4 regions of the Burkholderia savannae genome follow, and region 2 is predicted to be linked to each of the others. Evidence: predicted binding sites of a transcription regulator. Region 2 holds the regulator's gene; each other region holds the start of a gene.

Region 1 (5,178 bases), on a different replicon from region 2:
CATCTCGCCCGCCTTCTCCTCCCACTGGCCGGCGATCCCGCGCGCGGCGAGGTCCGACGTCGGCAGCCGCTTGTGCGGGTTCGACGGGCCGGCCATGTTGCGCACGACGCTCGACAGATCGAACGTCAGCGTGCGCTCGTATTGCGCGTTGGCGAGCGTATCGGCCCACAGGCCCGCCGCCTTCGCGTAGGTTTCGACGAGCTTCACCTGCTCGTCGCTGCGGCCCGTCAGGCGCAGATAATCGATCGTCTGCCCGTCGATGAAGAACATCGCGGCCGTCGCGCCGTATTCGGGCGCCATGTTCGAGATCGTCGCGCGATCGCCGAGCGTGAGGCTCTTCGCGCCCTCGCCGCGGAATTCCAGATACGCGCCGACCACCTTTTCCTTGCGCAGGAATTCGGTGAGCGCGAGCACGACGTCGGTCGCGGTGATGCCGGGCTGGCGCTTGCCCGTCAGCTCGACGCCGACGATGTCCGGCAGGCGCATCCACGACGCGCGGCCGAGCATCACGTTCTCCGCCTCGAGGCCACCCACGCCGATCGCGATCACGCCGAGCGCGTCGACGTGCGGCGTGTGGCTGTCGGTGCCGACGCAGGTGTCCGGGTACGCGACGCCGTCGTGCGCCTGGATCACGGGCGACATCTTCTCCAGGTTGATCTGGTGCATGATGCCGTTGCCGGGCGGAATCACGTCGACGTTCTCGAACGCCTTCTTCGTCCACTCGATGAAGTGGAAGCGATCCTCGTTGCGGCGATCCTCGATCGCGCGGTTCTTCGCGAACGCGTCCGGATCGAAGCCGCCGCACTCGACGGCGAGCGAGTGATCGACGATCAGCTGCACCGGCACGACCGGATTCACCTTCGCCGGATCGCCGCCGCGTTCCGCGATCGCGTCGCGCAGGCCCGCGAGATCGACGAGCGCGGTCTGGCCGAGGATGTCGTGGCACACGACGCGCGCCGGAAACCACGGGAAATCGCGCTCGCGCTTGCGCTCGACGAGCTGTTTCAGGGAATCGGCGAGGATCGCCGGGTCGCAGCGGCGCACGAGGTTCTCGGCGAGCACGCGCGACGTGTACGGCAGGGCGTCGTACGCGCCCGGGCTGATCGCGTCGACGGCGGCGCGCGCGTCGAAATAATCGAGCGACGTGCCGGGCAGGGGTTTGCGGTTGGCAGTGTTCATTGCGTGGGGACAGACTGGGTAACGATCGTCGCGAAACGGCCGGGCGTCGCGCCCGGCCGCCGGATGCCGCCGATCAGCGCTTCTCGATCGGCACGAACTTCAGGTCTTCCGGCCCGGTGTAGTTCGCGCTCGGGCGGATGATCTTGTTGTCGACTCGCTGCTCGATGATGTGCGCGCTCCAGCCGGACGTGCGCGCGATCACGAAGAGCGGCGTGAACATCGCGGTCGGCACGCCCATCATGTGGTACGACACCGCGCTGAACCAGTCGAGGTTCGGGAACATCTTCTTGATCTCCCACATCACCGATTCGAGGCGCTCGGCGATGTTGAAGAGCTTCAGGTCGCCCGCTTCCTTCGACAGCTTGCGCGCGACTTCCTTGATCACCTTGTTGCGCGGATCGGAGATCGTGTAGACGGGGTGGCCGAAGCCGATCACGACTTCCTTGTTCTCGACGCGGCGGCGGATGTCGGCTTCCGCTTCGTCAGGCGTGCGGTAGCGGTTCTGGATCTCGTACGCGACCTCGTTCGCGCCGCCGTGCTTCGGCCCGCGCAGCGCGCCGATCGCGCCCGTGATCGACGAATAGATGTCCGAGCCCGTGCCGGCGATCACGCGGCCCGTGAACGTCGACGCGTTGAACTCGTGCTCCGCGTACAGGATCAGCGACGTGTGCATCGCGTCGACCCACGATTTCGACGGCGTCTTGCCGTGCAGCAGGTGCAGGAAGTGTCCGCCGATCGAATCGTCGTCGGTTTCCGTTTCGATCCGGCGGCCGTTGTGCGAATAGTGATACCAGTACAGCAGCATCGAGCCGAGCGACGCCATCAGCCGGTCCGCGATGTCGCGCGCGCCCGGCAGGTTGTGATCGTCCTTCTCGGGCAGCACGGTGCCGAGCACCGACACGCCCGTGCGCATCACGTCCATCGGATGCGCGGACGCCGGCACCCATTCGAGCGCCGCCTTCACGTTCGCGGGCAGCCCGCGCATCGCGCGCAGCTTCGCCTTGTACGCGGCCAGCTCGGTGACGTTCGGCAGCGTCTCGTGCACGAGCAGGTGCGCGATCTCCTCGAATTCGCTCGAGCCGGCGATGTCGAGAATGTCGTAGCCGCGGTAATGCAGATCGTTGCCGGTCTTGCCGACCGTGCACAGCGCCGTGTTGCCCGCCGCGACGCCCGACAGCGCAACCGACTTCTTCGGCTTGAAACCGCCCGCGGCGCTCGTCGCCGCCGCTTCCTTCGTCTCGCTCATCCTTATACTCTCCTGGGTTCGAATCCGTGATTCCCTGCTTCGGTGCTCGCGCGCATCCGCGCTTCAGTTCCGGCCTTGGCTGAAGAGCTGGTCCAGCTTCTCTTCGTATGCGTAGTAGCCGAGATACTCGTACAGCTCCGCGCGCGTCTGCATCGTCGGCACCGCGGCCTTTTGCGTGCCGTCGCGGCGCACCGTCTCGTAGAAGTTCAGCGCGGCCTTGTTCATCGCGCGATACGCGCCGCAGCAGTACAGCGCGATGTCGACGTTCGCGCTCTTCAGCTCGTCGAGCGTGAAAAGCGGCGTCGAGCCGAACTCGGTCAGGTTCGCGAGAATCGGCACCTTCACCGCTTCCTTGAAGCGGCGGTAATCGTCGAGCGTCTTCATCGCCTCGGGGAAGATCATGTCCGCGCCCGCCTCGACGTACGCGATCGCGCGCTCGATCGCCGAGTCGATGCCCTCGGCCGCCGCGGCGTCGGTGCGCGCCATGATCACGAAGGTCTCGTCGGTGCGCGCGTCGACGGCCGCCTTGATCCGGTCGACCATCTCGCCCGTCGGCACGCATTCCTTGCCCGGACGGTGGCCGCAGCGCTTCTGGCCGACCTGATCCTCGAGGTGCACCGCGCCGACGCCCGCCTTGATGAACGAGCGGATCGTGCGCGCGATGTTGAACGCGCCGCCCCAGCCGGTATCGATGTCGACGAGAAGCGGCAGGTTCGTCGCGTTGGTGATCCGGTTCGCGTCGACGAGCACGTCGTCCATCGTGCTGATGCCGAGATCGGGAATGCCGAGCGAGTTCGCGGCGACGCCGCCGCCCGACAGATACACCGCCTTGAAGCCAACCGCCTCGGCCATCTTCGCGGCGTACGCGGTGATCGCGCCGACCACCTGCAGCGGCTGCTCGGCCGCGACCGCCGCGCGGAACTTCGCGCCGGCGCTGATCAGTTGTGGGTTGCCCATCGACTCCTCCTGAAAGATGCTCGTCAAGAGCAAGGTCCGGGCCAGGCCGATCGCCGGCCGCTAAGCTGCTGATTCTGCGCGCAATCCGCGCTTGCCGCTCATGTCGGACAATTGCAATTTCGAAATTGAAATTCCATATTTGAAATCGACGCGCGATAATGCGAATCGTCATCCATCCGGCCGAGCGCCGCGCGCGCCCGGCCTTTCGGTCTCGATCATGAGCACCCTACCCGAAACCGGCGTGCGCCCGCGCGTCTGGGCGGTCGGCATCAGCCGGCTGCGCGCCCTCTTTCGCGACATCGCCGACGAATACGAAGAGCGCGCCGACCTGCGGATCGTCGCGCGCGGCTACGAGGAAGCGATCACCGCGCTCGCGACGGCGGGCGGCGAGCGGCCCGACGCGATCGTCGCGGCCGGCTCGAACGGCACCTACCTGAAGGCGCGCGTGCGCGTGCCCGTCGTGCTCGTCAATCCGACCGGCTTCGACGTGATGCACGCGCTCGCCCGCGCGCGGCGCGACGCGAGCCGGATCGCGCTCGTCAGCTACGGCGAAACGCCGCCCGAGGTGCGCAGCTTCGTGGCCGCGTACGGGCTCGACGTCGTGTTCACGTCGTACCAAAGCGCGCAGGAAGCGGAAACGCGCGTGCTCGAAATGCGCGAGCGCGGCATCCAGACCGTCGTCGGGCCGGGGCTCGTCACCGATCTCGCCGCGAACGTCGGGATGGGCGCGGTGTTCGTGTACTCGCACGCGTCGGTGCGCGCGGCCGTCAACACCGCGCTCGAGGTCGCGCACGCGACGCACGCCGAGGCGCTGCGCCGCGAGCGCCTCGACAACCTGCTGCAGCATCTGCGCGACGGCGTCGTCGCGCTCGACGGCGACGGGCGCGTCGAGGCGATCAACGAGCGGCTCGCGCTCGCGCTCGGCGTCGAGCCGTCGGCCGCCGTCGGCCGCGCGCTGCACGAGCTGACGCCCGAGCTGCGCACGCTGCGCGCGGCCGACGGCGACACGCTCGCGACCTTGCGCGGCGTGCGCTACGTCGTGCATCGCGGGCCGCTCGCCGCGAGCGGCGGCGCGCCCGGCAGCGTGCTGACGTTCCAGGAATCGCGCGCGGTCGAGCGGCTCGACCGCACGCTGCGCTCGCATCAGCACGCGCAGCAGTTCACCGCGCGCTACCGGCTCGACGACGTCGTCGGTGCGTCGCCCGCGATCGCGCACGCGCGCGATCTCGCGCGGCGCTACGCGAAATCGGACGCGACCGTGCTGATCCTCGGCGAAAGCGGCACCGGCAAGGAGATGATCGCACAGAGCCTGCATGCGCTGTCCGCGCGCCGCAAGTATCCGTTCGTCGCCGTGAACTGCGGCGCGTTTCCGGAAGCGCTGCTCGAGAGCGAGCTGTTCGGCTACGAGGAAGGCGCGTTCACGGGCGCGCGGCGCGGCGGCAAGGCGGGGCTCTTCGAGGCCGCGCATCGCGGCACGCTGTTTCTCGACGAAATCGGCGAGATGCCGCCGTCGCTGCAAAGCCGGCTGCTGCGCGTGCTGCAGGAGCGCGAGGTCGTGCGCGTCGGCTCGACCGAGCCGATCCCGATCGACATACGCGTCGTCGCGGCGACGCACCGGCCGCTCTTCGCGGCCGTCGAGGCGGGCGCGTTCCGCGCGGATCTCTATTACCGGCTCAACATCCTGAACATCGGGCTGCCGCCGCTGCGCGAACGCGCGGCCGACATTCCCGCGCTCGCCGCGACGCTGCTCGCGCAGGCCGCGCAACGCGAGCCGCGGCTCGCGGACAGGCTGCGCG
Region 2 (5,178 bases):
GGCGCCGCTGTCCGGCGGCCCCGCGCAGCTCTCGCCGTCGAACAGCCTGCAGGGAGCACCGAACCCGTGAACGCGCTCCCCAATCGCCAGCCGGCCGGCACGTCGAGCTCGCTCGTCGTGCGCAACCTGAAGAAGCGCTACGGCTCGCGCACCGTCGTCAAGGACGTATCGCTCGACGTGAAGAGCGGCGAAGTCGTCGGCCTGCTCGGCCCGAACGGCGCCGGCAAGACGACGTCGTTCTACATGATCGTCGGCCTCGTGCCGCTCGACGCGGGCGACATCTCGCTGAACGGCAGCCCGATCAGCCTGATGCCGATCCACAAGCGCGCGTCGCTCGGCCTGTCGTACCTGCCGCAGGAAGCGTCGGTGTTCCGCAAGCTGACCGTCGAGCAGAACATCCGCGCGGTGCTCGAACTGCAGCACGGCGACAACGGCAAGCGGCTGTCCAAGGACGAGATCGGCGCGCGCGCGGAGGCGCTCCTCGAAGAGCTGCAGATCGCGCACCTGCGCGACAATCCGGCGCTGTCGCTGTCGGGCGGCGAGCGCCGCCGCGTCGAGATCGCGCGCGCGCTCGCGAGCAACCCGAGCTTCATTCTGCTCGACGAGCCGTTCGCGGGCGTCGATCCGATCGCGGTGCTCGAAATCCAGAAGATCGTGAAGTTCCTGAAGCAGCGCAATATCGGCGTGCTGATCACCGATCACAACGTGCGCGAGACGCTCGGCATCTGCGATCACGCGTACATCATCAGCGACGGCTCGGTGCTCGCGTCCGGCGCTCCGAAGGAAATCATCGAAAACGAAAGCGTGCGGCGCGTCTACCTCGGCGAGCACTTCCGCATGTGAGCGGCGCGGGACACGATCCCGCGGCCGTCCTTTCCCAGGCGCGATCCGCGCCGTCCCTCCGCACGTTCGGCATGCGCCGGGCGTGCGCATTCGCGCGCCAAGCGTCATCCCGAATGCCTCAACGCGCCGCCCTCGTGGCAAACTTCCGGCATGACTCCCTTTTTGCCATGAAAGCCAGCCTCCAACTCCGCCTGTCGCAGCATCTCGCGCTCACGCCCCAGCTTCAACAGTCGATCCGGCTGCTGCAGCTATCGACGCTCGAACTGCAACAGGAAGTCGCGACGGCGATCGCGCAGAACCCGCTGCTCGAAAACGACGACGACTGGATCGCGAGCCCGCTGCGCGTCGCGGCCGACGGCTCGGTGATCGCGCAGACGCCCGCGTCGCCCGCACCCGAGCCGATGCAGGGCGCGTCGAACGGCACGAGTGCGACGAATGAGCGCACCGAGCGCGACGAGCCCGCCGGCGTCGACGAATACGACAGCTATTCGGCCGACAGCGGCGACGCGAACCAATGGAACCTCGACGACTTCGGCCGCTCGCCCGCCGCCTCCGACGACGACGATCTGCCGCCGATGCAGATCCACGAAACGTCGACCTCGCTGCGCGACCATCTGATGGCGCAACTGCGCGTCACGCAGGCGAGCCCGCGCGATCGCGCGCTCGTCACGTTCCTGATCGAATCGCTCGACGACGACGGCTATCTGGCGGCGCCGCTCGATGAAGTGCTTTCCGATCTGCCGGCGGAGCTCGAAGTCGACGTCGACGAACTGAGCGCGGCGCTCGCGCTCCTGCACAGCTTCGATCCGGCCGGCGTCGGCGCGCGCTCCGCATCCGAGTGCCTGAAGCTGCAGCTGCTGCGCCTCGATCCGTCCCCTACGCGCGCGCTCGCGCTCGATATCGTGTCGCAGCATCTCGAGCTGCTCGCCGCGCGCGATTTCACGCGCTTGCGCAAGCAACTGAAAGCGACCGACGACGAACTGCGCGACGCGCACGCGCTGATCCGCTCGCTCGAGCCGTTCCCCGGCGCGGCGTACGGCAAGGCCGAAGCGGACTACGTGGTGCCCGACATCATCGTGAAGAAGACGGGCCAGAACTGGCAGGCGGAACTCAATCCGGAAGTCGTGCCGCGGCTGCGGATCAACCACCTGTACGCGAACATCCTGCGCAACAGCCGCGGCGATCCGAGCACGGGCTCGCTCAAGCAGCAACTGCAGGAAGCGCGCTGGCTGATCAAGAACATTCAGCAGCGATTCGAGACGATCCTGCGCGTCGCGCAGGCGATTGTCGAACGTCAGAAGAATTTCTTCGCGCACGGCGAAATTGCGATGCGCCCCTTGGTTTTGCGGGAAATAGCTGATACGCTGGGCCTACACGAATCGACTGTCTCCCGTGTGACAACCGGCAAGTACATGCTGACCCCGTTCGGCACACTTGAATTTAAGTACTTCTTCGGATCGCACGTTTCGACAGACACCGGAGGTGCCGCGTCGTCGACGGCCATCCGCGCCCTCATCAAACAACTGATAGGAGCCGAAGACCCCAAATCCCCTCTTTCGGATAGTCGTATAGCCGAGCTGCTAGCGGAACAAGGGTTCGTGGTCGCGCGCCGCACGGTTGCCAAATATCGCGAAGCCCTCAAGATCCCGGCGGTGAATCTGCGCAAGTCTTTGTAGCCCGTCGCCACGCGGCGGGTGTTTTCCGGCCGCCGCATAGTCGACGGCAAAGCCTGCCGACCGATTCGCTCGCGCGCCGAGCGGCGGCAAGCGGAACCGGCAGGCATGCCGCCTCTATGCGGAAGGTGGTCATTAGCTTGGAGAAGCACTATGAACCTGAAGATCAGTGGACACCATCTCGAAGTCACGCCTGCTATCCGCGAATACGTGATCACCAAGCTCGATAGGGTGCTACGGCATAGCGATCAGGTCATTGATGGCGCTGTGATCCTCACGGTCGACAACCACAAGGAGAAGGACAAGCGGCAAAAGGCGGAAATCACGCTGCATCTGAAGGGAAAGGATATCTTCGTCGAAAGCGCGAACGGCGACATGTACGCGGCGATCGATCTGCTGATCGACAAGCTCGACCGCCAGGTCGTCAAGCACATGGAGCGCCTGCAGACGCACGCGCACGAGCCGATCAAGCATCAGGCCGTCGAACAGATCGAACTTCCGCCGCAATGAGCGCGGCGCGACAGCGCCGGCCGAACCGCCCGCCTCGACGGGCGGTTTTTTATTGTGCAAACCGCTGTGGCGCGACGCGCGCATGTGCGGCGCCCGGGCGATTCCCGGCGCTTTGCACGGTGCGCGGCGCCGTCTGCAGTGCTCTATAATGTGTCGGTTATTATCGGGGGCGATGAACCGGTTCGCCGCGCTTCACAGGTCTCCGTCGCCAAACGCCGTCCTTTTTGACCGACATGGAAAATCAGTCCGCCGCGAGGAGACCCCAGGCCGCCCCTATGCCTGCCAACATGAATCGCCTAGCCAAAATCCTGCCTTTGGAGAACGTCGTCGTCGGCCTCTCCGTCACCAGCAAGAAACGCGTCTTCGAACAAGCCGGGCTGATCTTCGAGAATCAGAACGGCATCGCCCGCAGCACCGTCACCGACAATCTGTTCGCGCGCGAGCGGCTCGGCTCGACGGGCCTCGGCGAAGGCGTCGCCATTCCGCATGGCCGGATCAAGGGGCTCAAGCACCCGCTCGCCGCGTTCGTGCGGCTTGCCGAGCCGATCCCGTTCGAGGCGCCGGACGGCCAGCCCGTGTCGCTCTTGATCTTCCTGCTCGTGCCCGAGCAGGCGACGCAGGCGCATCTCGAAATCCTCTCCGAAATTGCCCAACTGCTGTCCGACCGCGACACTCGCGAGCGTCTGCACACCGAACCGGATCGCGACGAGTTGCATCAACTCCTGACTCAGTGGCAACCTTAAGCTGATCGGGGCGGTTCGTTCCCCATTGCGTCGCGGCCCGCGCCGCCGAGTCGAGCCGCCCGCCGCCGGGCCGGCGCCGCAACCGTCGTTGCAGCGTCCGGGCGCCGGCTCCTTGGAGTGACGGACTCATGGATACGTCCAGCATCAACGCCCAGAGCATCTTCGACGACAACGCAGCCATGCTGAAGCTCAGCTGGCTGACGGGGCATGAAGGCTGGGAACGCGGGTTTTCCGCCGATACGGTCGCGAACGCGACGTCGAGCGCCGACCTCGTCGGCCACCTGAACCTGATCCACCCGAACCGGATTCAGGTGCTCGGCGAAGCCGAAATCGACTACTACCAGCGCCAGACCGACGAAGACCGCTCGCGCCACATGGCCGAGCTGATCGCCCTCGAGCCGCCGTTCCTCGTCGTCGCCGGCGGCGCCGCCGCGCCGCCCGAGCTCGTCCTGCGCTGCACGCGCTCGTCGACGCCGCTCTTCACGACGCCGATGTCGGCCGCCGCGGTAATCGACAGCCTGCGCCTCTACATGTCGCGCATCCTCGCGCCGCGCGCGACGCTGCACGGCGTGTTCCTCGACATCCTCGGAATGGGCGTGCTGCTGACGGGCGATTCGGGCCTCGGCAAGAGCGAGCTCGGCCTCGAGCTGATCAGCCGCGGCCACGGGCTCGTCGCCGACGACGCGGTCGACTTCGTCCGACTTGGCCCCGATTTCGTCGAAGGGCGCTGCCCGCCGCTGCTGCAAAACCTGCTCGAAGTGCGCGGCCTCGGCCTCCTCGACATCAAGACGATCTTCGGCGAAACGGCCGTGCGCCGGAAGATGAAGCTCAAGCTGATCGTGCAACTCGTGCGCCGGCCGGACGGCGAGTTCCAGCGGCTGCCGCTCGAAAGCCAGACGGTCGACGTGCTGGGGCTGCCGATCAGCAAGGTGACGATCCAGGTGGCGGCGGGCCGCAACCTCGCGGTGCTCGTCGAGGCGGCGGTGCGCAACACGATCTTGCAGCTGCGCGGCATCGACACGCTGCGCGACTTCATGGACCGCCAGCGCCTCGCGATGCAGGACCCGGACAGCCAGTTTCCCGGCAAGCTCGTGTAACCCGCGCCGGCTCCCGCTCGCCACGCTGGCGCAACGAGCCGGTGCTATGATGAAACGTCAGGATTTTCTCTTTCCATGCGCATTGTCCTCATCACCGGCATCTCCGGCTCCGGCAAGTCCGTCGCGCTGAACGCGCTGGAGGACGCGGGCTACTATTGCGTCGACAATCTGCCGCCGCACGTGCTGCCCGAGCTCGCCCGCTACCTCGCCAACGAAGGCCAGAACCGGCTCGCCGTCGCGATCGACGCGCGCTCGAGCGCATCGCTCGACGAAATGCCCGGCCTCATCCGCGCGTTGTCGCGCGAGCACGAC
Region 3 (5,178 bases), 2.0 Mb from region 2:
CGCGCTCGCCGAGCTCGAACTCGAGCAACTGCGCGGCGCCTCGAATCCCGCCGAGCGGGTTCTTGATCTCGTGCGCGAGATTGCGGATCAGCTGCTTGTTGACGGCCGTGAGGTCGTGGATGCGCTCCTCGCGGTCGGTGCGCGACTGCCGCTCGTTCTCGAACAGCTCGACGAGCACGAAATCCTGCGCGCCCTCGAGAAAGCCGACGATCGCGTGCACGTGCAGCGGCTCGCGGCCCGGGCGGTCGAGCACGGTGTCGAGATGCGTCGCATGAAAGCGCTCCTCGCCGATCGCGGTGATCGTCGTCGCGAGCTCGCTCGCGTTCGGGAAGATCTCGCCCCACGGCATCTGCGACAGCTGCCGGCGCGAGATGTCGAGCATCGCCTCCGCCGACGGATTGGCGAACGCGATCGTGAGCGTGCGCCGGTCGAGCACGAGCACGACCGTCGGCAACGCTTCCAGCCCCGTGAGGAGCCCCGAGCGCACGAGCCGGTCGTCGTCCGACAAGCGCTCCGGGTGGCCGGCCCTGGCCTTGATCAGATTCTTCAGAACCATCTTGCGTGGATGCCGTGTCAAAAACCGCCGTCGCGGGCGGAGCAAAAAGGGGACGGCGTCCCGCCGTCCCCTTTCAAGGCCCGATGCCTTCGCGCGCAGTTGCCGCGCGAAGGCCGGTGGGCGCCGCGGCGCTTCGTCCGCCGACGAGACGAAGCGCCATCGCCGCTTACAGCGAGTAGTACATCTCGAACTCGATCGGGTGCGTCGTCATGCGGAACTTCGCGAGCTCCTGCTCCTTGAGGCCGAGGTACGCATCGATCATCGCGTCCGTAAACACGCCGCCGCGCGTCAAGAACTCGCGGTCGTTGTCGAGTGCTTCGAGCGCCTGGTCGAGGCCCGCGCACACGGTCGGGATCTTTGCATCCTCTTCCGGCGGCAGGTCGTACAGGTTCTTGTCCGCGGCCTCGCCCGGATGGATCTTGTTCTGGATGCCGTCGAGACCCGCCATCATCAGCGCGGTGAAGCACAGGTACGGGTTCGCCATCGGGTCCGGGAAGCGCGTTTCGATGCGGCGGCCCTTCGGGTTCGACACGTGCGGAATGCGGATCGACGCCGAGCGGTTGCGCGCCGAGTACGCGAGCTTCACGGGCGCTTCGAAGTGCGGCACGAGACGCTTGTAGGAGTTCGTCGTCGGGTTCGTGATCGCGTTCAGCGCGCGCGCGTGCTTGATGATGCCGCCGATGTAGAAGAGCGCCGTTTCGGACAGGCCCGCGTAGCCGTTGCCCGCGAACAGGTTCTGGCCGTCCTTCCAGATCGACTGGTGAACGTGCATGCCCGAGCCGTTGTCGCCGACGACGGGCTTCGGCATGAACGTCGCCGTCTTGCCGTACGAGTGCGCGACGTTATGGATGATGTACTTCGCCCATTGCGTCCAGTCCGCGCGCTCGACGAGCGTCGAGAACTTCGTGCCGATTTCGTTCTGGCCCTGGCCCGCCACTTCGTGGTGGTGCACTTCCACCGGAATGCCGATCTGCTCGAGCAGCAGGCACATTTCCGAGCGCATGTCCTGGAACTGGTCAACCGGCGCGACCGGGAAGTAGCCGCCCTTCACGCCCGGGCGGTGGCCCGTGTTGCCGCCTTCGAATTCCTTGCCCGACGACCACGGCGCTTCTTCCGAGTTGATCTTCACGAAGCAGCCCGACATGTCGGTGTTCCATTGCACCGAGTCGAAGATGAAGAATTCCGGCTCCGGACCGAAGTACGCGGTGTCGCCGATGCCCGTGCTCTTCAGGTACGCTTCGGCGCGCTTCGCGAGCGAGCGCGGATCGCGCTCGTAGCCCTTGCCGTCCGCGGGCTCGACGACGTCGCAGGTCAGAACGAGGGTCGACTCTTCGTAGAACGGGTCGATGAAGGCGGCGTTCGGGTCCGGCATGAGCAGCATGTCCGACGCCTCGATGCCCTTCCAGCCCGCGATCGACGAGCCGTCGAACGCGTGGCCGCTTTCGAACTTGTCCTCGCCGAAGGCCGACACCGGCACCGACACGTGTTGCTCCTTGCCGCGCGTGTCCGTGAAGCGGAAATCGACAAACTTGACGTCCTCGTCCTTCACGAGCTGCATGACGTCGGCGACGGTTTTACTCATAACCTCTTCTCCTGATTGAACAAATCCGGCGGACTGGGACCGCCTCGTTAAGCGAGCTGCTGAGCGCAGCGTTCTTTGCCGCGTACAACCGATTCGAACGGGATCTTTGTAGCAGCTTCCATGCCATGCATGCGCCAGATCGGCGCGAAACGCGCGAGGGCTCGCCCCGTCAGGGCCGGGGCGCGCCCTTTCGGGGCTTCGATGCGCCCGGACGCCGCCCAGCGCGCACCTCGGTTGTGCAATGTATGGTTCCGCACACACGAAAATCCCTATTTTGGTGCCGATCGAGCATTTTGCACCTTTTCGGTGACAACCGCACATCGAAGCGATCGCCTGCCGGAAATCGCCGGCCGTCGCCGCGCACCCGGCGCGCTAGAATGCTTTTTTGATCCGCAGGAGACCTCCCGCCATGAGTACGCTTGAACAGCTTTACGCGCAAGCCGACACGCGCCGCACGCAAGGCAACCTGAACTACGCGGGCGCGCTCTCGCCCGCCGAGGCCTTCGAACTGCTGCAACTCGATCCGACCGCGCGCCTCGTCGACGTGCGCACCCGCGCGGAGCTCGACTGGGTCGGCCGCCCGCTCGTCGGCGACGGCCAGTACGCGCACATCGAATGGACCCGCTATCCGGGCGGCGTGCCGAACGCGGAATTCATCGATCAGCTGCGCATGGCCGCGCAGCCCGATCAGCCGATTCTGTTCCTGTGCCGCAGCGCCGCGCGCTCGAAGCTTGCCGCGGTGGCCGCCGCGCAGGCCGGCTTCACGAAGGCGTTCGATCTGCTTGAAGGGTTCGAAGGCGCAAAGGACGCGCAAGGACACCGCAAGACCGTCGAAGGCTGGTGCCATCGCGGCCTGCCCTGGATCGGCGCGTAACGCGCACTGCCGCCCGCCATCGTCGGGCCGGCCGATGACACGGCGATGACGTGACGCGCCACGGCGGCGCCGGGGCGCCGGCGTCGGGCGGCCCGGTGTGGGGCGAGGCAGTCGGTCGGGTCGGGTCGGGTCGGGTCGGTCGGGTCGGGTCGGGTCGGTCACGCAAGATGCGACGCCCGTCGGCGTCGACGGGCATGCGGCCCGGGCGCGATCAAGCGCCCTTCCTCTTTTCTTCTATCGCCTGGCAATCTTGCATCGGCGCGGCGATGGCCTGCGCCGCCCGCCCGGCTCAGCCGCGTTGCGGCTCGACGATATCGCCGCCGAGCAGATGCACGCCTTCGCGCAGCTTCACGAACGCGGCCGCGACCGCTTCCGGCTCGCCCTTCACGCCGAGATCGATGTGCCGGCGCGCATAGATCCCGCCCTTTTCCGCATCGCCCACGCTCGGCAGGCTGAACACCCGCACGCCCGGAAAGTCGCGCTCGATCTTCTCCATCAGCGGCGTCAGCGTCGATTCGGGCAGCTCGAACACATAAAGCGAACGCTCCGCGTGCGGCGTCGCGTGGTGCAGGTGCGCGTACTTCGTGTCGAGCACCCATTCGATCATCGGCCACGCCATGACCGGAAAACCCGGCACGAAGTGGTGGTCGGCGCACGAAAAACCCGGAATCCGGTTGTAGCCGTTCGGAATGATCGTCGCGCCGCGCGGAAACACGCCCATGTTGAGGCGATGGCGGTTCTCGGGCGAATCGAGATCGACGGGCGTCGCCGGGTCCGTGTGCGTCTCGCGAATCCGCTCCTCGATCAGCGCCTTCGCCTGCGGGTGCAGCTCGAGCGGCACGCCGAGCGCGGCGGCCGCGCACTGGCGCGTGTGGTCGTCGGGCGTCGCGCCGATGCCGCCCGTCGAGAACACGATGTCGCCCGACGCGAACGTGCGCGCGAGCGTCGCCGTGATCCGCGCGGGATCGTCGCCGACGTACTCGGCCCAGCCTAGCGCGAGCCCCCGCGCGCTCAGGAGCTCGATCACCTTTGCGAGGTGCTTGTCTTGGCGGCGGCCGGACAGGATCTCGTCGCCGATGATGATGATGCCGATGGTCATGCTTGCCTCGTCAAATCCGTGGAAGTCGCGCTCGCCGCCGCCGCGCGTTGATCCTGCAGCGCGCGCAGGCAATAGAAGCCGAACCACAGCGCCGAAAACACCAAGATGAACGCGTAGACCCAGATCATCGCGGCGGCGACGAACGGAAACAGCACCATCATCCAGATCGACGACACCCAGATGAAAGTCGGCACGGTGCCGAGCAGCCCGCTCGCGACGCCGATCCCGAAGAGCGGCCAGCGATGCTTGCGGACGAGCATGCGGCGCTCGTCCGCGCTCGCGTGCAGCGCGAGCGCGTCGTAGGTCATCACGCGGTACGTGAGCCAGCCCCAGATCACGGGCGGCAGCAGCGCGAAGAACGGCGGAATCAGCCACAGCGGCACCGTGACGATCAGCAGCACGATGCTCGCGAGCGCGGCCCACAGCGAATTGAACACGCTGCCGAACCAGTTGCCGCCGCGCTTCATCTCGAGCGATGCGAACTGCCGCTTCGACAGATGGGTGACGACGGCCGGCATCGACAGCGTCGCGATCAGCAGCAGCACGGTCAGCACGATGAGCGGGATCGTGAGCGACACGACGACGAACGGCGCGACGACCGCATGCAACTGCGACGCGCCGATCGCGTTGAAAAACTTATAGAGGAGCGCCGTCAGCGCGAAGCCGTCGAGCGCGGCGCGCGCGGCGTCGACGAGCGGCTGCCACGCGAACCACAGCACGACGCCCCAGACCACCGCGGCGACGATAAACGGCATGAAGGTGAGCCAGAGCATCCGCGGGTGCAGCGCACTCGCGAGCGCCCGGCCGAAGGAGCGCAGCAGATCGTTCATGCGGGACGGATCATCGATCGAGAATTGGGAAAGGCTCGGAAAGGATAAACCACGCGGCATGCGCGCGGCAAAACGGGGCGGTAGCACGGCGTCGGATGGCGAACGCGAGAATCGCGTGCATGCGCCGCGGGCGATGGCCGGCGAGCGTCGGGCGATGCGCGATGGGCAACGGAAACGAGAGCGGGCGTGACAGGCAACGGGTGACGAACAAAGGGCAGCGGGCAGTTGGGCGGTTGG
Region 4 (5,178 bases), 110 kb from region 2:
GGCCATCATCGCGTAGGTCGAGTCCTTGTAGATCTTGAAGCGCTCGAGCGGGTCGGCGATAAAGAGAATGTCCATGCGGGTCCTGATGCTAGAAGGGAGGCGTCACACCTGGATCGCTTCCGGGTCGGTCTTCTCGAGCTCGACCGACGACGCGAGCAGCCCGAGCCGGGCGACGACGCCATACATGTAGAAGCGGTTCGGCGGCGCGGCGCCGGGCTTCGCGTGCGTGTCCGGCAGCGCCGTGTGCTCGAAGCCGAGCGGCACGTAGTGCATGCCGGGCGCGTTCAGATTCTGGTCGCGCTCGCGCGCGCCGTGTGTGCGGTAGAACCCGCCCACCACGTAACGGTCGATCATATAGACGACGGGCTCGGCCACCTCGTCGCCGATCCGCTCGAACGTATAGACGCCTTCCTGCACGATCACGTCGCGCACCGGCACGCCCGCCTTCGATTCGGCCATCTGCGCGCGCTCGTGCTTCGTCATCCGGCCGATCTCGGACGCGTCGTGCACGGTCATCACGCCGCGCCCCGCCGTGCCCGCGTCCGCCTTCACGACGACGTACGGCTTCTCGCCGATCCCGTATTCGCGATATTTGCGCGCGATTTTCTTGAGCACCGCGTCGATCGCGTCGGCAAGCGCCTCGCCGCCGTCGCTCTCATGCCAGTCGACGCCTTCGACGTGCGAGAAATACGGGTTCAGCATCCACGGATCGACGCCCACCATCTTCGCGAACTTCTTCGCGACGTCGTCATAGCAGGAGAAGTGCGTCGACTTGCGGCGCACCGCCCAGCCGGCGTGCAGCGGCGGCAGCAGATACTGCTCGTGCAGATTTTCCAGCACGCCCGGAATGCCTGCCGACAGATCGTTGTTGAGCAGGATCGAGCACGGATCGAAATTCTTCAGGCCGAGGCGGCGCGGCGTGCGCTCGAGCGGCTCGAGCACGATCTTCTGGCCGTCGGCTAGCGTGATCGGCGTGATGTCGGCGATGCTCGGATCGAGCGAGCCGAAGCGCACGTTCAGCCCCGCCTGGCGCATGATCGTCGCGAGGCGCGCGACGTTCTCGAGATAGAACGCGTTGCGCGTCGGCAGCTCGGGAATCACGAGCAGGTTCTTCGCGTCGGGGCAGATCTTCTCGATCGCGGCCATCGCCGCCTGCACGGCGAGCGGCAGCACTTCGGGCGGCAGGTTGTTGAACGCGCCCGGAAACAGGTTCGCGTCGACGGGCGCGAGCTTGAAACCCGCGTTGCGCAGATCGACCGAACAATAAAACGGCGGCGTGTGTTCCTGCCATTCGAGCCTGAACCAGCGTTCGATCGCAGGCGTGGCGTCGAGGATCTTCCGCTCGAGCTCGAGCAGCGGGCCGTTTAACGCCGTAACGAGATGGGGAACCATGTGTAACTCGCGGACGGGAGAAAAAAGATTGTAGAGCAATTGCCCCGTGCATTTGGGGATTGTTCCCGCGATCGCAAGGATTTACCGCATGATTGTCGCTATTGACCCGATAGGCCGAAGGGTTATCGCGCGCGCCCTTGCCGCGCGGGCTTCAGACGGGTGTTTGCCGCAGCGCGCGATGTCGGCGCCGCATGCGACAAGGTGCGAATAGACGAAAAAAAACCCGCCGGGAAGGCGGGTCGAAGTCGCTGCGCTCATTCTGTCCGTCGGGCGGCGAAGCGTGCGTGCGCCGCGCCGTCCCGGGTTCGGGGATGAATCCGATTATTCGACGTGCTCGCCGTGCAGGATCACGTCGAGGCCCTCGCGTTCTTCTTCCTCCGTCACGCGCAGGCCGATCACGAGATCGATCACCTTCAGCAGCACGAAGCTCACGATGCCGCTGTAGACGAGCGTGATCAGCACGCCCTTCGCCTGCAGCAGCAGGCTGCCGTCGGCGCCGCCGATGTCCTTGACCGCGAACACGCCCGTCAGCAGCGCGCCGAGAATGCCGCCCACGCCGTGCACGCCGAACGCGTCGAGTGAATCGTCGTAGCCGAGCTTCGACTTGAGCCACGTGGCCGACCAGAAGCACACGACGCCCGCGGCGATGCCGATCACGAGCGCGCCCGCGACGCCGACGAAGCCGGCCGCCGGCGTGATCGCGACGAGGCCCGCCACCGCGCCCGACACGATGCCGAGCACCGAGGGCTTACCCTTCGCGATCCACTCGGCGAACATCCAGCCGAGCGCGGCGCACGCGGTCGCCACTTGCGTCGTCAGCATCGCGAAGCCGGCACGGCCGTCCGCCGCGACCGCGGAGCCCGCGTTGAAGCCGAACCAGCCGACCCACAGCATCGAGCCGCCGATCAGCGTCAGCACGAGGTTGTGCGGCGCCATCGCCTCACGGCCGTAGCCGACGCGCTTGCCGAGCACGAGGCACGACATCAGGCCCGCGATGCCGGCGTTGATGTGAACGACCGTGCCGCCCGCGAAGTCGAGCACGCCGTCGGCCGACAGCCAGCCGGTCGGTTCCCAGACCATGTGCGCGATCGGCACATAGACGATCAGCGACCAGAGCGTCATGAACACGAGCATCGCCGAGAACTTCATCCGGTCGGCGAACGCGCCGCAGATGAGGGCGGGCGTGATGATCGCGAACGTCATCTGGTAGACGAAGTAGACCGTCTCGGGAATCGTCGGCGCGAGGTGGCTGACGGTGAGCGTCGTCGCCTTGTCGCCGTGGATGTAGTTCATCCCGGACAGGAACACGCGCGAGAAGCCGCCGATGAAGCCGTTGCCCGGCGTGAACGCGAGGCTGTAGCCGACGACCGTCCAGAGCACCGTGATCAGCGCGGTGATCGCGAAGCTCTGCATCACGGTGGCGAGCACGTTCTTCTTGCGAACCATGCCGCCGTAGAAGAGCGCGAGGCCCGGAATCGTCATGAACAGCACGAGGGCGGTCGACGTCAGCATCCACGCGGTGTCGCCCGAATTGATCTTCGACGAATCGACCGAGAACGGCGCGGTCGGCGCGGCGGGTGCGGCGGCGGCCGATGCCGGCGCGGCGGCCGATGCGGCCGCGGATGCGTCGGCCGGCGCGGATGCGGCCGGCGCCGAGGCGGCAGGCGCGGACGCGGCGGCGGCGCTCGCCGACGTGTCGGAAGCCGCTGCGGCCGAGGCGGCTGCGGGTGCCGACGACGCGTCGTCGGCCATCGCGGCGCCGATGCCGCCCGCAAGCAGCGAGCCGGCCATCAACAGTGACATCAGTATTTTGCGCATCTTGGATTTCCTCTTATCGCTCGTGTCTCTTGTTACAGGGCGTCAGCGCCCGTCTCCCCGGTACGGATCCGAATCACCTGCTCGATCGCCGTGACGAAGATCTTGCCGTCGCCGATCTTCCCCGTGCGTGCCGCACGCTCGATCGCCTCGACGGCCTGATCGACGAGATCGTCCGACACCGCGGCTTCGATTTTCATCTTAGGAAGGAAATCGACGACATACTCGGCGCCGCGGTACAGCTCGGTGTGCCCTTTCTGGCGGCCGAACCCCTTGACCTCCGTCACCGTGATGCCCGAGACGCCGAGGGCCGAGAGCGCCTCGCGCGTCTCATCGAGCTTGAACGGCTTGATGATTGCGGTAATCAGTTTCATGAAGTCCTCTCGCTATGGTTGTCCCATCAGTGCAGCAATGTGTAGCGGAACATCTACAGCAACTCGCATGCCATGTCGGCTCATGCAGGTCTTGAAAGGCTTTCAGGCAGATTTCCGCCACGGATGCGCGCTTGCGCGAACGCAAGCGCGCCTTGGCCGAACGGCCAACGCGGGCCCGGTTTGCTGGCGCACTGAAAGGAAGGTTGTTAGAGTGCACGCACGTCCGGCGCACGGCGAACGCGGCTTCACGCGATCGAATGCCCGGAAAACGGGCCTGCGAGCGCACCAATTTCGGTCATGCGCGATTCGTGGGCACGACGGCAACGGCTATTGCACAGATTTTGTGCACCTGGAAGGGGAACACCATGAAGCAACCCAGCGACGTTTTCAACGACCTGCAGGCGCGTATCGGCGATCTGCTGAAAAACTCGCCGGCCAAGGATGTCGAGCGCAACGTGAAGGCGATGCTCACGCAGGGCTTCTCGAAGCTCGATCTCGTCACCCGCGAGGAATTCGACACGCAGGCGCAAGTGCTCGCGCGCACTCGCGCGCGGCTCGAGGAACTCGAGAAGCGCGTCGCCGAGCTCGAACAGAAACTGGCCGACGTCCAATCGTGACGGCCGCCGCCGCTCGCATTCGCTGAGCGGCCCATCCCAGCAGCTCGCGCCACGCCGGCAAGCGCGCATCGAAACCAATCTCCGGACGCCACGGGCGGCGCCATCCGCGCCGCCCGGTCCGGTCCACGCGGAGTCGAATCATGTCGCTTGCCGTGGTGCGCAGCCGCGCGCCCGCTGCCGGCCGTGCGCCGGAAGTCACCGTCGAAGTCCATCTCGCCAACGGGCTGCCCTCGTTCTCGATCGTCGGGCTGCCCGATCTCGAGGTGCGCGAAAGTCGCGAGCGCGTACGCGCCGCGCTGCAGAATTGCGGCTTCGAATTCCCCGTGCGGCGCATTACCGTCAACCTCGCGCCCGCCGACCTGCCGAAGGAGTCCGGCCGCTTCGACCTGCCGATCGCGCTCGGCATTCTCGCCGCGAGCGGCCAGCTTCCGGCCGATGCGCTCGATGGCCGCGAGTTCGCGGGCGAGCTGTCGTTGACGGGCGCGCTGCGCCCGATGCGCGGTGCGTTCGCGATGGCGTGCGGCGCGGCGCGCGCGCAGCAGGCGGACGAAACCGGTTTGGTGGCGGATGGCGAACCGGCGGCGGCGCCGAGCGCCGCCGAGCTCTACCTGCCGCTGCCGAGCGCGGGCGAAGCGGCGCTCGCGCCGGGCGTGACGGTGTACGGCGCGGCTGATCTGCCCGCGCTGTGCGCGCATCTCGCCGGCGCGCCGGACGGGCGGCTCGCGCCCGTCGCCGCACCCCGCCTCGACGATCTGCCTGCCGCATCCGCCCCCGACCTCGCCGACGTGATCGGCCAGACGGGCGCGAAGCGCGCGCTCGAAGTCGCGGCGGCGGGCGGCCATCACATGCTGATGATCGGGCCGCCGGGAGCGGGCAAGTCGATGCTCGCCGCGCGTCTGCCGGGCCTCCTGCCGCCGCTCAACGACGACGAGGCGCTGACGTCCGCCGCGATTCTTTCATCGAGCCGCGCGGGCTTCTCG

The links. Region 2 encodes sigma-54, which starts transcription at its own class of promoters, with help from an activator protein. Its sites were predicted from a motif close to TGGCANGNAANCTGCTTT; they were not measured.
Region 1: a site for sigma-54 is predicted at 3,409-3,426, ahead of prpB (methylisocitrate lyase). Genes of this name have one in related genera too.
Region 3: a site for sigma-54 is predicted at 2,247-2,264, ahead of glnA (type I glutamate--ammonia ligase). Genes of this name have one in related genera too.
Region 4: a site for sigma-54 is predicted at 3,637-3,654, ahead of WS78_RS17415 (P-II family nitrogen regulator). Genes of this name have one in related genera too.

Annotation. Positions count from the first base shown of each region.
Region 1 is NZ_CP013418.1:1,840,410-1,845,587, forward strand. Features, by position in the region: gene acnD (Fe/S-dependent 2-methylisocitrate dehydratase AcnD) at 1-1,179, opposite strand, end outside; gene prpC (bifunctional 2-methylcitrate synthase/citrate synthase) at 1,253-2,425, opposite strand; gene prpB (methylisocitrate lyase) at 2,489-3,382, opposite strand; gene prpR (propionate catabolism operon regulatory protein PrpR) at 3,600-5,178, shown strand, end outside.
Region 2 is NZ_CP013417.1:3,440,275-3,445,452, forward strand. Features, by position in the region: gene lptA (lipopolysaccharide transport periplasmic protein LptA) at 1-70, shown strand, start outside; gene lptB (LPS export ABC transporter ATP-binding protein) at 67-843, shown strand; gene WS78_RS16865 (RNA polymerase factor sigma-54) at 1,011-2,519, shown strand; gene hpf (ribosome hibernation-promoting factor, HPF/YfiA family) at 2,670-3,026, shown strand; gene ptsN (PTS IIA-like nitrogen regulatory protein PtsN) at 3,260-3,769, shown strand; gene hprK (HPr(Ser) kinase/phosphatase) at 3,898-4,866, shown strand; gene rapZ (RNase adapter RapZ) at 4,942-5,178, shown strand, end outside.
Region 3 is NZ_CP013417.1:1,261,709-1,266,886, reverse strand. Features, by position in the region: gene glnL (nitrogen regulation protein NR(II)) at 1-556, opposite strand, end outside; gene glnA (type I glutamate--ammonia ligase) at 723-2,138, opposite strand; gene WS78_RS06320 (rhodanese-like domain-containing protein) at 2,548-3,012, shown strand; gene WS78_RS06315 (competence/damage-inducible protein A) at 3,302-4,111, opposite strand; gene WS78_RS06310 (EI24 domain-containing protein) at 4,108-4,941, opposite strand.
Region 4 is NZ_CP013417.1:3,550,774-3,555,951, forward strand. Features, by position in the region: gene gshB (glutathione synthase) at 1-75, opposite strand, end outside; gene gshA (glutamate--cysteine ligase) at 103-1,392, opposite strand; gene WS78_RS17410 (ammonium transporter) at 1,714-3,210, opposite strand; gene WS78_RS17415 (P-II family nitrogen regulator) at 3,243-3,581, opposite strand; gene WS78_RS17420 (accessory factor UbiK family protein) at 3,947-4,198, shown strand; gene WS78_RS17425 (YifB family Mg chelatase-like AAA ATPase) at 4,339-5,178, shown strand, end outside.